One region of the Aromatoleum aromaticum EbN1 genome, then DNA from elsewhere that is predicted to be linked to it. Evidence: predicted binding sites of a transcription regulator. Region 1 holds the regulator's gene; each other region holds the start of a gene.
What was found. Region 1 encodes FNR, which switches genes on or off when oxygen is low (the NO sensors DNR and NnrR bind a similar motif). Its sites were predicted from a motif close to TTGANCTAGNTCAA; they were not measured.
Positions count from the first base shown of each region.

Region 2: EBN1_RS02445 (nitrite reductase) is a predicted target of FNR. The motif match lies at 1,839-1,852, and genes of this name have one in related genera.
Region 3: ubiU (ubiquinone anaerobic biosynthesis protein UbiU) is a predicted target of FNR. The motif match lies at 1,551-1,564, and genes of this name have one in related genera.
Region 4: EBN1_RS00365 (thiamine pyrophosphate-dependent enzyme) is a predicted target of FNR. The motif match lies at 2,073-2,086, and genes of this name have one in related genera.

Region 1 is NC_006513.1:3,051,892-3,055,590, forward strand. Features, by position in the region: gene EBN1_RS14560 (NnrS family protein) at 1-198, shown strand, start outside; gene EBN1_RS14565 (SirB2 family protein) at 205-600, shown strand; gene EBN1_RS14570 (hemerythrin domain-containing protein) at 600-1,151, shown strand; gene fnr (fumarate/nitrate reduction transcriptional regulator Fnr) at 1,158-1,898, opposite strand; gene hemN (oxygen-independent coproporphyrinogen III oxidase) at 2,024-3,415, shown strand; gene EBN1_RS14585 (sulfite exporter TauE/SafE family protein) at 3,515-3,699, shown strand, end outside.
Region 2 is NC_006513.1:519,135-522,833, forward strand. Features, by position in the region: gene EBN1_RS02430 (cytochrome D1 domain-containing protein) at 1-318, opposite strand, end outside; gene EBN1_RS02435 (c-type cytochrome) at 366-737, opposite strand; gene cobA (uroporphyrinogen-III C-methyltransferase) at 970-1,800, shown strand; gene EBN1_RS02445 (nitrite reductase) at 1,931-3,667, shown strand.
Region 3 is NC_006513.1:2,120,121-2,123,819, forward strand. Features, by position in the region: gene EBN1_RS10055 (U32 family peptidase) at 1-466, opposite strand, end outside; gene ubiU (ubiquinone anaerobic biosynthesis protein UbiU) at 481-1,494, opposite strand; gene EBN1_RS10065 (ABC transporter substrate-binding protein) at 1,624-2,445, opposite strand; gene EBN1_RS10070 (substrate-binding domain-containing protein) at 2,800-3,699, shown strand, end outside.
Region 4 is NC_006513.1:59,931-63,629, forward strand. Features, by position in the region: gene EBN1_RS00360 (indolepyruvate oxidoreductase subunit beta) at 1-137, opposite strand, end outside; gene EBN1_RS00365 (thiamine pyrophosphate-dependent enzyme) at 143-2,014, opposite strand; gene EBN1_RS00370 (hypothetical protein) at 2,122-2,292, opposite strand; gene EBN1_RS00375 (response regulator transcription factor) at 2,418-3,053, opposite strand; gene EBN1_RS00380 (PAS domain-containing sensor histidine kinase) at 3,028-3,699, opposite strand, start outside.

The DNA of each region.
Region 1 (3,699 bases):
GACAAGCTGACGTGGTCGCTGTTCCTCGGGCTCGAACTCGTCGTGGTGGTGCGCGTGGCCGGCGAACTGGTGCCGCCTTCCTGGTCGAGCGGCGTGATGCTCGCGGCGGCGCTCGGCTGGATCGGCGTGTTCGGCTTGTGGGGAACCCGCTATCTGCCCGTTTATCTGCGCCCGCGCAGTGACGGCCGGCCGGGGTGAAGTGCGGTGTACGCTGCGATCAAACACCTGCACATCCTATGTGCGATGCTGAGCGGGTCGGGATTCCTGCTGCAGGGGATCTGGATGATGCGGCGCAGCCCGCTGCTCGATCACCGCGCGACCCGCGTTGTGCCGCACGTGGTCGATACCGTGTTTCTCGCCAGCGCGATCACGCTCGCCGTGCTGAGCGCGCAGTACCCGTTCGTCGCTCCGTGGGTCACGGCGAAGGTGATCGGGCTGGTCGTCTACGTGGTGCTCGGCTACATAGCGCTGCGCGGTGGCGCGACGATGGGCATACGCATCTTCGCGCTGATCTGCGCATTGCTCGTCTTTTCATGGATCGTGTCGGTCGCGTTGACGAAGAATGCGGCCGGCTTTCTTGTTCTTACCGGAGCTTTCTGATGGCTGATTCCCTGATACCCGTTGCTCCCGGCCTGGAAACGCCGCTCGAAATGCTCGAAGCCTGCCACGGGCGTCTGCAGGCGCAGCTCACGACACTGTCGCGCCTCGCGGCGTGGCTGCCCGAGCATGGCGCCGACCGACAGGCACAACAGGCAGCAGCCAACGTGATGCGTTACTTCGACCTGGCTGCCGTCAATCATCATCTCGACGAGGAAGACGACCTGTTCCCGGTTCTGCGCGCGCGTGTCGATGGCGGGCGCCGGGAAGCGCTCCACGAGCTGATCGACTGGATACTGGCGGACCACCAGGAAATGTTCGCGGCGTGGGCGGCAATCCGGGCGAAGCTCGATCCGATTTCCCGCGGCGAGCCGGCGCAACTGTCGGCTGCGGAGGTCGAGCAGTTCACGGCTCGTTACCGACGCCACATGGAGCGCGAAGAGGGCGAACTGCTCCCCTATGCGCGCGAGTTGTTGACGGAGCAGGACGTTGCCGCCCTGACTGCGACGATGACCGCGCGACGGCGGCAGGACGCGCCGCCGCGCAGTTCCTGATGCGGGTCAGCCCCGCGGCGACGGGTGGTGGATCAGCTTTTTCAGGCCGCAGATATTGAGAATGCGGATGTGCTTTTGCTGGACGGCGATCAGTCCCTCTTCCTGGAACTTCGAGAACGCCCGTGACACGGTCTCCAGCTTCAGCCCCAGATACGAGCCGATTTCCTCGCGCGTCATCCGCAGGTGGAATTCCGCCGCTGAGAAGCCGCGCGCGGTGAAGCGCTGCGACATGTTCAGCAGGAACGCCGCCAGGCGCTCTTCAGCGCGCATCGAACCGAGCAGCGTCATGACGCCATGGTCACGGACGATCTCGCGGCTCATCACCTTGTGGAACTGATGCTGCAGACCTTCGACGACGCGCGACAGCTCTTCGAGCTTGCCGTAAGCGATCACGCAAACTTCGCTGTCCTCGAGCGCGATTGCATTGCACGAATGCAGTTCCGTGCTGATGCCGTCGAGCCCGAGCATCTCCCCGGTCATCTGGAAACCGGTGACCTGCTCGCGTCCGTCTTCAAGCAGCACGTTCGTCTTGAACGAACCCGCGCGGATCGCGTAGATCGCCTCGAAAGGGTCGCCCGCGCGATAGAGGTGGTGCTGGCGCTTGATCTTGCGACGCGCTCCGACGAGTTCGTCGAGGCGGTCGATCTCGTTTTCGGACATGCCGAACGGCAGACACAGCTCGACCAGGTTGCACTGGGAACACGCGACTTTCAGACTGGCTACCGTAATTGGCACCGTGGCCTTCATTTGCACGATAATAATGCCCTCTGTTCAAGTCCGATTTACGATTGCCAGGGAAGTCCGTTGATCCACGTCAACCCCCACGGCGCTGCTTTTTGCGATCGTACGAAACGCACCCGAGCGATACAACCATGACCAGCCAGAACGATCTTGTATTCGACCCGCAGCTGATACGCCGCTTCGATATCAACGGGCCGCGCTATACGTCGTATCCGACCGCCGATCGCTTCGTCGAAGCCTTCGATCACCGCGCCCTCCGGGACTGGCTTGCCCAGCGTGCAGTGGGCGGGGTAAGCAAGCCTCTTTCATTATACTTCCACATCCCATTTTGTAACACGATTTGCTACTACTGCGCGTGTAACAAGATCATCACGAAAGATCATGCCCGTTCCGCCAAGTACCTGAAATACCTGGATAAAGAAATCGGCATGCAGGCCGAGGCGCTGGGCGGCAGCCATCAGGTCACCCAGTTGCACCTCGGCGGAGGAACGCCGACTTTCCTTTCGCACGACGAGCTGCGCCAGCTCATGGATTCGGTCCGCTCACGCTTCACTCTGGTGCCGAACGGCGAATATTCGATTGAAGTGGACCCGCGCAAGGTCGACTTCGAAACCGTCAAGCTGCTTGCCGACCTGGGTTTCAACCGCATGAGCGTCGGGGTCCAGGACTTCAACGAAGACGTTCAGGTCGCGGTCAATCGCGTGCAGAGCTTCGACGAAACCAAGCTGGTCATCGACTCGGCCCGGGCAACCGGTTTCAAGTCGATCAGCCTGGATCTGATCTACGGGTTGCCGAAACAGAACATCATCAGCTTCAACCGTACGCTCGAACAGGTCCTTGCGCTGTCCCCGGATCGCGTTTCGCTTTACAGCTATGCGCATCTGCCGGGACTGTTCAAGCCGCAACGGCGCATCACCGTCGTCGATATGCCCACTTCGGACACGAAGCTGCAGATCCTGCAGCTGGCGATCCGCCGGCTGACCGAAGCGGGCTACGTGTATATCGGCATGGATCACTTCGCGAAGCCGGACGACGAGTTGACCGTCGCGCAGCGCCAGGGCCGGCTGCACCGGAACTTCCAGGGCTATTCGACGCAGGCCGAATGCGACCTGCTTGCGTTCGGCGTGTCCGCGATCGGCAAGATCGGACCGGTATATTCGCAAAATTTCAAGTCGCTCGATGAATATTACGACGCGCTCGATCGCGACGAACTGCCGGTGCTGCGCGGTATCGAGCTGACAGCCGACGACCTGCTGCGCCGTTCGATCATCCAGGCTCTGATGTGTCATTTCGAACTTTCGATCGATTCGATCGAAATCGCGCACCTGATCCAGTTCAACGAATATTTCGCCGAGGAATTGCAGGACCTTCGTGCGATGGAAGAGGCAGGACTTGTCGAGGTTACCGACAAGTGGATCAGCGTCATGCCGGCGGGGCGTCTCCTGGTGCGCGGCATCGCGATGGTGTTCGACCGGTATCTGCGGGCCGATCGGGAGCGCCCCCGCTACTCCAAGGTGATCTGACCGCACCCCGGCCGGAGCCCGGCCGGGGGAGTGTTAGAATAGAAGCGTTTTCTGTGACGCGGGTTCCGCGTCGCTTTCGCTTGTATTCGACGCTACCTGATGCCTGAAACCGGTTATATCGCAGTTTTCCTCATCGGCCTGCTCGGCGGAACCCATTGCGTAAGCATGTGCGGGGGAATCGTCGGGGCGATGACCTCGGTGCGCATGCCGGGCGATACGCGTCGGCAGTGGCCGATCCACCTCGCCTACAATCTCGGGCGCATCGCCACCTACACCTTGCTGGG
Region 2 (3,699 bases), 1.8 Mb from region 1:
CTGTACCACGCGGTTCGCGATCGTCGCCGTGAGAAGATCCACCTTCGTCAGGCCCCCATCGCGGCCGAAGACGTAGGCATAACGACTGTCCCGTGAAAACACCACCGATGCATGGGACAGGTCGCCGAGGCCCGAAACCTGCGCGAGCGCCCGACGATGCGTCGTCTCGATGACCTGCAACTGTCCGGTCGCGCGCTCGACGACGACGCCGAGATCGCCGGTACCACGCAAGGCGACCGGCTGTTGGGAAGCGCACGCCGACAGCAGGAGCACCGAGACAGTCAATGCTGCACGCTTCACTTTGCTTCCGGACATCATGCGTCTCTCTTTTTCGGGTGCCGATGGGCAGACTGGCGAAGGCGCCGTCACCGCGTGCCCGCCGTCTGTTGGGTGGACGCCGGGCCACCATCCGCGGGAAAGCCTTCGACGAGCCGTTCCACGACCCAGGCAGCCTCCGATTCATCGACCAGGCCGCGAAACGACGGCATTGGCGTACCGGGCCGACCATCGACAATCGTCGCGATCAGCCCCTCCGGAGGTTTTCCCCGCAGCGCCGCCGGAGTGAGGGCCGGACCGAGGCCGCCCTGCAGGGTCAGGCCGTGACATGAGCCACAGTCCTGGCGAACCATATGGACCAGCTCGGACTGTCGTGTGTCGTCGGGAGCAATGCCCTGGGCGTGAACCGGAAAAACCAGCGCCGGAAGAAAAGCTGCGATCAAGATGCTTCGACAGAACATTCTCGGGGTCCTCGTCAGTCCGCGGAGGAAAGGTTTGCGATTCTGGACGGGAGGCCGCCCTGTATCCGTTCAGCCATCGTCCGAGTATCGCGGCGACATAGCCTGCTCCTCCTTGATATCGGTTAATTTCCCGGGTTACAAGTAGGGATAAAGTGGCGACACCCGAACGTCCTGTTCGCGCCATTCGAATCGGCCGCGGCGCACATATTCGCGGCATAAGCGGAGAGCTCTAATGAGCAAGAATATCGGCGGCTTCGATCCAGCGGTAAGGGGTAGCGATCTTCCGACGCGAGTCGCGCGGGCTGGCAAGGTGTATCTCGTCGGCGCCGGTCCCGGCGACCCGGAACTCCTCACGCTGAAAGCGGCACGCCTGCTGGCCGGCGCACAGGCAGTAGTCTACGACCACCTCGTCGGCGACGGCATTCTCGAACTGATCAACCCCACGGCGCGAATGATCTACGCCGGTAAGGAGGCGGGACATCACGCCCTTCCCCAGGATCAGATCAATCACCTGCTCGTCCAACTCGCGCGCACCGGCACCAACGTAGTCAGGCTAAAGGGCGGCGACCCGTTCATGTTCGGTCGCGGCGGCGAGGAGATGGAGGAACTGCTGGCCTGCGGCATCGAATGCGAGATCGTGCCCGGCATCACGGCGGCTTGCGGGATCGCAGCCTGTACAGGAATCCCGCTGACTCATCGCGACCACGCCCGCTCGGTGATCTTCACGACCGGACATCTCAAGGACGACACGGTCAACCTCGATTGGCCTGCCCTTGCACGACCGAAACAGACGGTCGTGATCTACATGGGGCTCGCGGCGCTCGAAATCATCTGCCACCAGTTGATGGCCCACGGCCTGCCTGCCGACACGCCCGCGGCCGTGATTCACGCTGGCACGACGGACCGGCAGGTCATCGTCGCTGATCGCATCGACCGCCTTGTCGCCACCGCACGCCACGCCCAGCTCGAATCGCCCGCACTGATCATGATCGGCTCGGTGGTGTCGCTCCACTCCCTCGCCCATGACAATCGCACATTCCGGGAACTCGCCCTCACGGCATGAGCGCCCGCCCTGGGTCATCGCCGGGAAAAGACCGCAATTTGATCAAGGTTAAGGATTCCGGCGCTTTAGAAGCTCAATCTCTGCGGCTGTCAGCCGTGTTGCGTAAAATCTTTATGACGGGAGATAGACCATGAGTAGCAAGAGAAGAAGCTGGACCACCGGTGCATTCCTGCTTGCGAGCCTGCCGATGGCAATGTCTCAGGCATACGCGCAGGCAAATACCGAGGAACATGTCGGCGAAGCGGAGGCGAAGTACCAAGCCGGCGGTTCTCCGCTGGCCGACGTCGAGATGTACCAGGACATCAATCCCGACGCTCCCAAGATGACCAAGGTGGAATTCGACAAGGCGCGGAATATCTACTTCCAGCGCTGCGCCGGCTGCCACGGCGTACTGCGCAAGGGCGCCACCGGCAAGCCGCTGACCCCCGACATAACGCTCCCCAAGGGCAGCGAATACCTCAAGGTCTTCATCAAGTACGGATCTCCCGCCGGGATGCCGAACTGGGGAACGTCGGGCGAACTCAGCGACGACGATGTCGACCTGATGGCGCGCTACATCCAGCAGTCGCCTCCACAACCGCCCGAGTTCGGCATGGCGCAAATGAAGGAGACGTGGAAAGTCATCGTCCCGCCCGAGCAGCGGCCGAATAAGAAGATGAACGACTACAACATCTCGAACATCTTCTCGACGACGCTGCGCGACACCGGCGAGATCGCGCTGATCGACGGCGACACGAAGAAAATCATCAACATCGTCAAGACCGGCTACGCGGTGCACATCTCCCGCATCTCGGCATCCGGCCGTTACCTGTTCGTGATCGGGCGGGACGCGAAGATCAACATGATCGACCTGTGGATGGAGAAGCCTGACAACGTCGCCGAGATCCGCATCGGCCTCGAGGCCCGCTCGGTCGACACCTCGAAGTACAAGGGCTACGAGGATAAATACGCGATCGCCGGCGCGTACTGGCCGCCGCAGTTCGTCATCATGAACGGCGACACGCTCGAGCCGCAGAAGATCGTCTCGACCCGCGGCCTCACCGTCGATACGCAGGAATACCACCCCGAGCCGCGCGTCGCCGCAATCGTCGCATCGCACTTCAAGCCGGAGTTCGTCGTCAACGTCAAGGAAACCGGCAAGACGCTGATGGTCGACTACTCCGACATCCAGAACCTGAAGACGACCGAGATCGGTTCGGCCCCCTACCTGCACGACGGCGGCTGGGACGCGTCGAAGCGCTACTTCATGGTCGCAGCGAACCAGTCGAACAAGGTCGCGGCGATCGATGCGAAGGACGGCAAGCTCGCCGGCCTTGTCGACGTCGGCAAGATCCCGCATCCGGGGCGAGGCGCAAACTTCACGCATCCGAAGTACGGTCCGGTGTGGGCAACCGGTCACCTGGGTGACGACACGATCGCGCTGATCGGCACCGATCCCGTGAAGCACAAGCAGTACGCGTGGAAAATGGTCGACACATTGAAGAGCCAGGGCGGAGGGTCGTTGTTCATCAAGACCCACCCGAAGTCGAAGCATCTCTATGTCGACAATCCGCTGCATCCGGAAGCCAAGGTCAGCCAGACCGTGGCGGTATATGACTTGAGCAACCTGCAGGCGGGTTCGAAGGTGCTGCCGATCGCCGAGTGGGCGGGGCTGAAGGACGACGGCGCGAAGCGGGTCGTGCAGCCGGAATACAACAAGGATGGCAACGAGGTGTGGTTCTCGGTGTGGTCGGCGAAGGACAAGGAGTCCGCGATCGTCGTCGTCGACGACAAGACGCTCGAACTGAAGACCGTGATCAAGGATCCGAAGCTGATCACGCCGACCGGGCACTTCAACATCTATAACACCCAGCACGACGTGTACTGAGTTGCATGGCGGCGAATGCCGCCACGACCGCG
Region 3 (3,699 bases), 930 kb from region 1:
GCGCGCCCGACGCGAGCAGCTCGGCGAGCACCGCGCCGGACATCTCGGGCGGTGCGACCCAGCGCGTCGCGCCCGATTCGGCCATCATCGACAGCGTCGCCGGGTTGAAGATGTTCAGCGCCGGCCCGGCGATCCAGTCGCGTCGGCCGGCGCCGGTCAGCAGGTGCACGGCCGACATGTCGTTCGCCTCGACGCGGAAATCGGTCTGGGCGACGATGCGGCGCAACGCCTTGAGATCGGATTCGGATTCGATCAGCGACTGCGACGACAGCACGACTTCCTTGCCGGCCGCGCGCAGCATCGCGGCGACTTCGAACCAGTCGTCGAGGCGCAGCTCGTGGCGGCGCGAGCACACGGTCTCGCCGACATGGACGATGTCGGCCGGGCTGTCGGCGACCTGCGCATAGAAGTCGAGCGTCGCCTGGCGCGGCCAGTAATAAAGGAGGGGGCCGAGAGCGAGTTTCATCGCGTTCATCGCGTTCATTTCCATGGCCGGTAATACGCGCCGAGCGTATGGCTGCGGCCTTCGGAGACTTTGTCGAGCTCGGCGATCCAGGCCGGCTGGACGCGGAAGCTGTCGGCGTCGCGCATCACGCGGTCGATCGCTTCGCGCCACACGCGCGTGACCTGCGCGACGTAGGCGGGGCTCCTCTGGCGGCCTTCGATCTTGATCGCGCGCACGCCGGCGCGGGCGAGGTCGGGGAGCAGCTCGAGCGTGTTGAGGCTGGTCGGTTCCTCGATCGCGTAGTAGGTCTCGCCATTGACGTCGAAGCGGCCTTTGCACAGCGTCGGGTAGCCGGCCCGTTCGCCGTCGCCGAAGCGGTCGATGAGGATGCCGTTGAGCCGTGTTTCCATCCCGTTCGGAGTCTGTTCCCAGCGCACGTGCTTGCCCGGCGAGCACGCTCCGTTGCAGTTCGGCGATTCGCCGGTCGCGTACGCGGACAGCGCGCAACGCCCTTCGACCATCACGCACAGGCCGCCGAAGCCGAACACTTCGATCTCGACGCCGGTGTTCGCGATCACCTGCTCGACCTGCGGCAGCGACAGCACCCGCGGCAGCACCGCGCGCTGGATGCCGAAGCGTTCGGCGTAGAAGTTGATTGCCTCGTAGCTCGTCGCCGAGCCTTGCACCGACAGGTGCAGGCGCAGCTGCGGGTGGGTTTTCTGCGCATACGCCATCAGGCCCGGGTCGGCGAGGATCACCGCGTCGATGCCGAGGTCGGCGGCGCGGTCGATCGTCGCGGTCCAGGTCGCCCAGTTGCTCGCCTGCGGATAGGTGTTGAGCGCGAGCAGCACCTTGCGGCGGCGGTCATGCGCGTAGCGCACCCCTTCGCGCATCGCCTTGGCATCGAAATTGAGCCCCGTGAAGTTGCGCGCGTTGGTCGCGTCCTTGAAGCCGAGATAGACGCAATCGGCGCCGTGGTCGACGGCCGTTTTCAGCGCCGGCAGGCTTCCTGCCGGGCAGACGAGTTCTATTCTGGAATTGGAGGTCATGGAGGGGGCTGGGGAAAAAAGCTTCGCAACCATAGTGCGACTCGCTGCGCACCGCGTTGACCGCGGTCAAGGGCGCGGCCGGCGGCTGCGGGCAGGCGCCGTCGCCGTCGCCGTCGCGGCGATCGCAACCTACTTTGTCGCATTCGGGAAGAACAGCTGCTCGCCGTCGATCTTGTACGCGGCGATCGCCTGCTGGCCGGCGGGGGAGACGATCCAGTCGATGAACTGCTGGCCGAGTTCGCGCTTGACGTGCGGGTGCTTTGCCGGATTCACCAGCATCACGCCGTACTGGTTGAAGAGGCGCTGGTCGCCTTCGACGACGATCGCCAGATCCTGGCGGTTCTTGAACGCCAGCCACGTGCCCCGGTCGGCGAGGATGTACGCGCCGAGCGATGCCGCCATGTTGAGCGCCGGCCCCATGCCCGAGCCCGAGTCGCGGTACCACGGCCCTTTCGCCTGCTCGAGGGCGATGCCGGCGAGCTTCCACAGCCGCAGTTCGGCAGCGTGGGTGCCGCTCTTGTCGCCGCGCGACACGAACGGCGCCTGCGCGGCCTCGATCTTCTTCAGCGCTTCGACGATGTCGCGCCCGCCGGTGACTTGCGCCGGATCGCTTTTCGGCCCGACGAGGACGAAGTCGTTGTACATCACCTCGTGACGCTCGACGCCGTGGCCTTCGGCGACGAATTTCTCCTCGGCGACGCGGTCATGCACGAACACCACGTCCGCATCGCCGCGCCGCCCCGTATCGAGCGCCTGCCCCGTGCCGAGCGCGACGACGCGCACCTCGATGCCCGACTGCTGCTCGAACGCCGGCAGGATGTGGCCGAACAGGCCCGACTGTTCGGTCGAGGTCGTCGACGAGACGATGATGAACTTGTCGCCGGCGTGCGCGGCGGCGAGGCCGAACATGCAGACGAAAGCGGCCAGCAGGACGCGAAGCACAGTTGCCATGAAAAATCTCCGTGTGAAAAGAAACGTCGGTCAAAGTCCGGAATCGCGCGCAAAACAGCGCGCTTTTGCAAAGCGTTGTATCAAAGCTGCAGCGAGCAGGCCAGCGTCGTGCGAAGGCGCGCAGCGTCTCTTAGGCAAATCCATGCATAAGTCCATCGGCATCGCCGGCGCGACTTCGCGCTGCATTTCGACGGTTTGGCAGCGGTTTCCCGTTTCGATCCGGTGACGGCCCCGCGGCTCGGGCAAAAATGACTGTTGCTTCTTGCTACGAGGGAAAGTGTTCTCCCGCTGAGCATCAACTTTCCGCCTGTGCCGCGGGAAAGTCGCGGCAGCGTTTTCGGGTAAGCTTTTCCGATGAGCGTGAAACTCGAATACCGTTTCGTTGCCGGCGTGGCCGAGGCACCGGGAGCCCCACTGCAGCTCCACAATCCGCTGCTGGCGATGCTCGACGCGATCCGTGCGCAGGGTTCGATCGGCAAGGCCGCCACGCAACTCGGGCTGTCGTACCGCCATCTGTGGGGCGAGTTGAAGAAGCACGAGGCGGTTTTCGGCCAGACGCTGCTCGCCAGCGGCCAGGGGCGGGCGGCGCGGCTGTCGGCGTTCGGCGAACGCCTGCTGTGGGCGGAAAAGCGCATTCTCGCGCGCCTGTTGCCGCAGGCGGAGAGCCTCGCCGGGCAGCTCGACCGCGAACTGTTGCTGGCCGTCGATCCGGGGCTGGCGCTGCTGTCGGCCTGCGCGAGCCACGACCTGCTGTTCGGCGTGCTGCGGGACTCCTTGCTGCGCGACGCGCGCGTGCTGCTCGATGCCGAATATGTCGGTAGCACCCGCGCGCTCGAACGCCTCAATGCCGGAGCCTGCACCGTAGCGGGCATCCACCTGCCGCTCGATGACGATCGGCTGTGTCGGCGCGGCTCGCGGATCCACCTCGCGCTCGGACGCGAGCTGCGGCTCGGCGCGCACAAGCTGATCCGTTTCGCGCGCCGCGAGCAGGGGCTGATCGTTGCCCCCGGCAACCCGCTCGGTCTGGCCTCGCTGAACGATCTCGCCAGATCCGGCGTGGTGTTCGTCAATCGCCTGCACGGTTGCGGCACGCGGCTGATGTTCGATGAGCTGCTCGCGCGCGCGAACGTCTCCCCTGCGGCAGTCGCCGGCTATGACACCGCGGAGCCCACCCATCTGTCGGTCGCGGCGAACGTCGCCGCCGGCAGCGCGAGCTGCGGCTTCGGGCTGCGCGCCGCGGCCGCGCGCTTCGGC
Region 4 (3,699 bases), 1.3 Mb from region 1:
CGCTGGCTCATGCCGGCGACTTCGGTTTTCTTGACGTCGAAGCCGAGCGAGATTGCCGCTTCGGCGAGGATTTCGGTGGCAGTCATGACGCCCTGCCCGCCAACGCCGCACACGAGAATGTTGGTCACTTTCGACATGTCGCTCATTTCCTGACGAACTGCACGGGCTGCAGCGTTTGCACGGGCTCGGCGTGGATGATCGCTTCGGGCGCGCACGGCTGAACGCACAGGCCGCAACCGGTGCAGGCCGAAGTGTCGATGCGCACGAACGAGAGGTCGACTTCCTTGCCGGATGCCTTGACCTCCTTGTCGCGACGTGTCACGTGGATCGCCGGACAGCCGACATCGACGCAGTTGCCGCAGCCGGTGCAGCGATCCTCCTTCACCAGGTACGGCTTCGTCGGCGCGTAATGGTCGATCAGCACGCACGGGCGATCGGTGATGATGACCGACGGCTCCTCGATCTTCGTCTCTTCGCGCAGCGCCTTGAACAGCACCGGCAGCTGGTACGGATCGAGGACGCGGATGCGCTCCTTCTTCACGCCGAGCGCCTCGCACAGCTTGGCGAAATCGACGCGCGTGGTTTCCTCGCCGTGGAGGTCGCGCCCGCTGCCGGGGTTGTCCTGCCCGCCGGTCATGCCGACGGCGCGGTTGTCGAGCAGCAGCACCGTGACGTTGCCGCGGTTCCACGTGATGTCGAGCAGGCCCTGCATGCCCATGTGCATGAAAGTCGAGTCGCCGATGACCGCGACGACCTTCTTGTTCTCATCGACCTTGCCGCGGCCCTTGTCCATGCCGAGCGCGGTGCCCATCGACGCGCCCATCGAGATGCAGGAATCGAGCGCGTTCCACGGATGGCCCGCGCCGAGCGTGTAGCAGCCGATGTCGCCGGCGATCATCACGTTGCGCATCTGCGACAGCGTGTAATAGACGCCGAGATGCGGGCACGCGACGCACATCGTCGGCGGACGCGGGAACACTTGCTGGGGCACGACGTGCTCCGGCTCGACGACGACTTCGCCGCGCAAGCGGGCGACGCCGAGGTGCAGCGCGTCGGGTGTGAGCTCGCCGGTACGCGGCAGCACATCCTTGCCGTGGCATGCGATGCCGGCGGCCTTGAGCTCGGTCTCGAGCAGCGGCTCGGTCTCCTCGACGACCAGCACGGTGTCGACGGTCGCGGCGAATTTGCCCAGGCTTTCGAGCGGCGGCGGACAGGAAAGACCCAGCTTGAAGACCGGCGCATCGGGGAAAGCCTCGCGCACGTGCATGAACGCCGGGCCGGAAGTCACGAAGCCGATGCGCCGGTCAGTGCCCTCGACAACGAAGTTCAACGGTGAATTCTCGGCCTCCGCGCGCACCGCGGCTTCACGTTCGAACATCAGCGGCAGGCGCGGTTTTGCGTTGCCCGGCACCATCACCCAGCGGCGCGGGTCTTTCTTGAAGCCGCCCGGCTCGACCGCCTCGCGCGCGCCGGCGGCGACGACACCCTTGACGTGGCAGATGCGCGTCGTCAGGCGCAGGATCACCGGCGTGCGAAAGCGCTCGGAGAGTTCGAACGCCGCACGCGTCATCGCATAGGCTTCCTGCGAGTCGGCCGGCTCGAGCACCGGCAGGTGCGCGAAGCGCCCCCAGTAGCGCGAGTCCTGCTCGTTCTGCGACGACGACATGCCGACGTCGTCGGCGACGGCGATCACGAGGCCGCCTTCGGTGCCGGTCACGGTCATCGTCATCAGCGCGTCGGACGCGACATTCAGGCCGACGTGCTTCATCGCGCAGAACGCGCGCGCACCGACCATCGAAGCGCCGAGCGCGACTTCGAGCGCGACCTTCTCATTGACCGACCATTCCGTGTACAGGTCGGGATACTTCGCCAGCACCTCGAGAATTTCGGTCGACGGAGTACCAGGATAGGCGGCGGCGACACGAGTGCCGGCCTCCCACACTGCACGCGCCACGGCTTCGTTGCCGGACAGGAAAAGCCGGGCCGCTGCCGGCACGGGCTGGGACGCAGACATCGCATGAACCCCGGGGATTAAAGACCGCAAAGATTACCGACCGGTCGACGGTACTCCGTTGATCCAGATCAAGCGGCGCAACGTTGTCGCGGCAGGACACGAAAAAGTCAGCCGATATGGAATCCGGCCGTCAGTTGCTCCAGCGCTTCTGCGCTGTGCCTGAGCCGCGCTATCGACGCGTTGCTGCCGCGGATCTCGGCGCTGCTGCGCTCGGCGAACGCGATCAGGACGATGAGACGCAGGCGAGTGCCCACTTTCAGATGGAAAAAATTTGGCATGAAAACACCCCGGGGGAAATATTGAAGCGGAAACCGACGGGGTTCTTATCGGACCGGCGCAGCGAAACTTCAGGCGCGTCGCCGTCCGCGCCGGGCCGCAGGCGGCTGCTCGGGGGTGAAACCGCTCAGCGCGCGGTGTCCGGCTCGGCGCAAATCACATGCCGCACGAGCTTGGCGAGCGAGTGAGCGCCCATCTTTTCCATCACTCTTGCGCGATGCACTTCGACGGTCTTGATGCTGATGCCGAGGACGTCGGCGATCTGCTTGTTGAGCTTGCCGGCGATGATCAGGTCGAGCACTTCGCGTTCGCGCTGGGTCAGGCTGCCGAGGCGGCGCGTAGTCTCCGCTTCGAGCCGGCGCTTGCCGCGGCTTTCCTGTTCGGCGGCGAGACACCCTTCGATCAGCCCGAGCATGTCGCGGTCGCCGAACGGTTTCTCGATGAAATCGACTGCGCCTTTCTTCACCGCCGACACCGCCATCGGCACGTCCCCGTGCCCGGTGATGAAAATCACCGGCAGCGTCGAACTCTGCCGGCGTAGTTCGTCGAACAGTTCGAAACCGCTCATGCCGGGCATCCGCACGTCGAGCACCAGGCAGCCGGTCATCGCCGGCTGGTACGCGGCGAGAAACTGCTCCGCCGATTCGAAGGCGACAGCGCGGTAGCCGCTCGATTCGAGCAGCCACACGAGCGAATCGCGCAGCGCCTCGTCGTCGTCGACGATGTAGATGTTCTGGTCAGGCACGCCGGACGATTGGCTCACTGGCAACCTCGGTAGGCAGCGTAAAGGAGAAGATGGTACCGCCTTCGGGGTTCGAGTCGACTACCAGGCGCCCATCGTGGAACTCGATGATCGAACGGCAGATGTTCAGCCCCATCCCCATCCCTTCGGTCTTGGTCGTGTAGAACGGCGTGAAGAGGCGTGCACGAGCGTCCTCGTCGATGCCGTGACCGCGGTCCATGACCGACACTTCGATGGCGCTCGGCCCGAGCGCACGCGCACGCACGACCAGCACGCGTTGGTCGCGCGGCAGGTCGGACATCGAATCGAGGCCGTTCTTGACGAGATTCAGCACGACCTGCTCGATCATGATGCGGTCGGCAAACACTGCCGGCAGTCCTGCCGCGACATCCGCGACGATGCGCGAGCTCATCCGTCTGGCGTCGATCTCGGCGAACCCGATCGCGTCGTCGAGCACCTCGCCGATCTGCACCGCGCTGCGACGCGGCTCGCTCTTCTTCACGAACTCGCGCACGCGCCGGATGATCTTGCCGGCCCGCTCGGCCTGGAAGCTCGCTTTCTGCATCGCCACGAGCAGGTCTTCGCTGCGGACGTTCCCCGACTGGATGCGGGTCACGCAGCCCATGCAATAGTTCGCGATCGCCGCCAGCGGCTGGTTGAGCTCGTG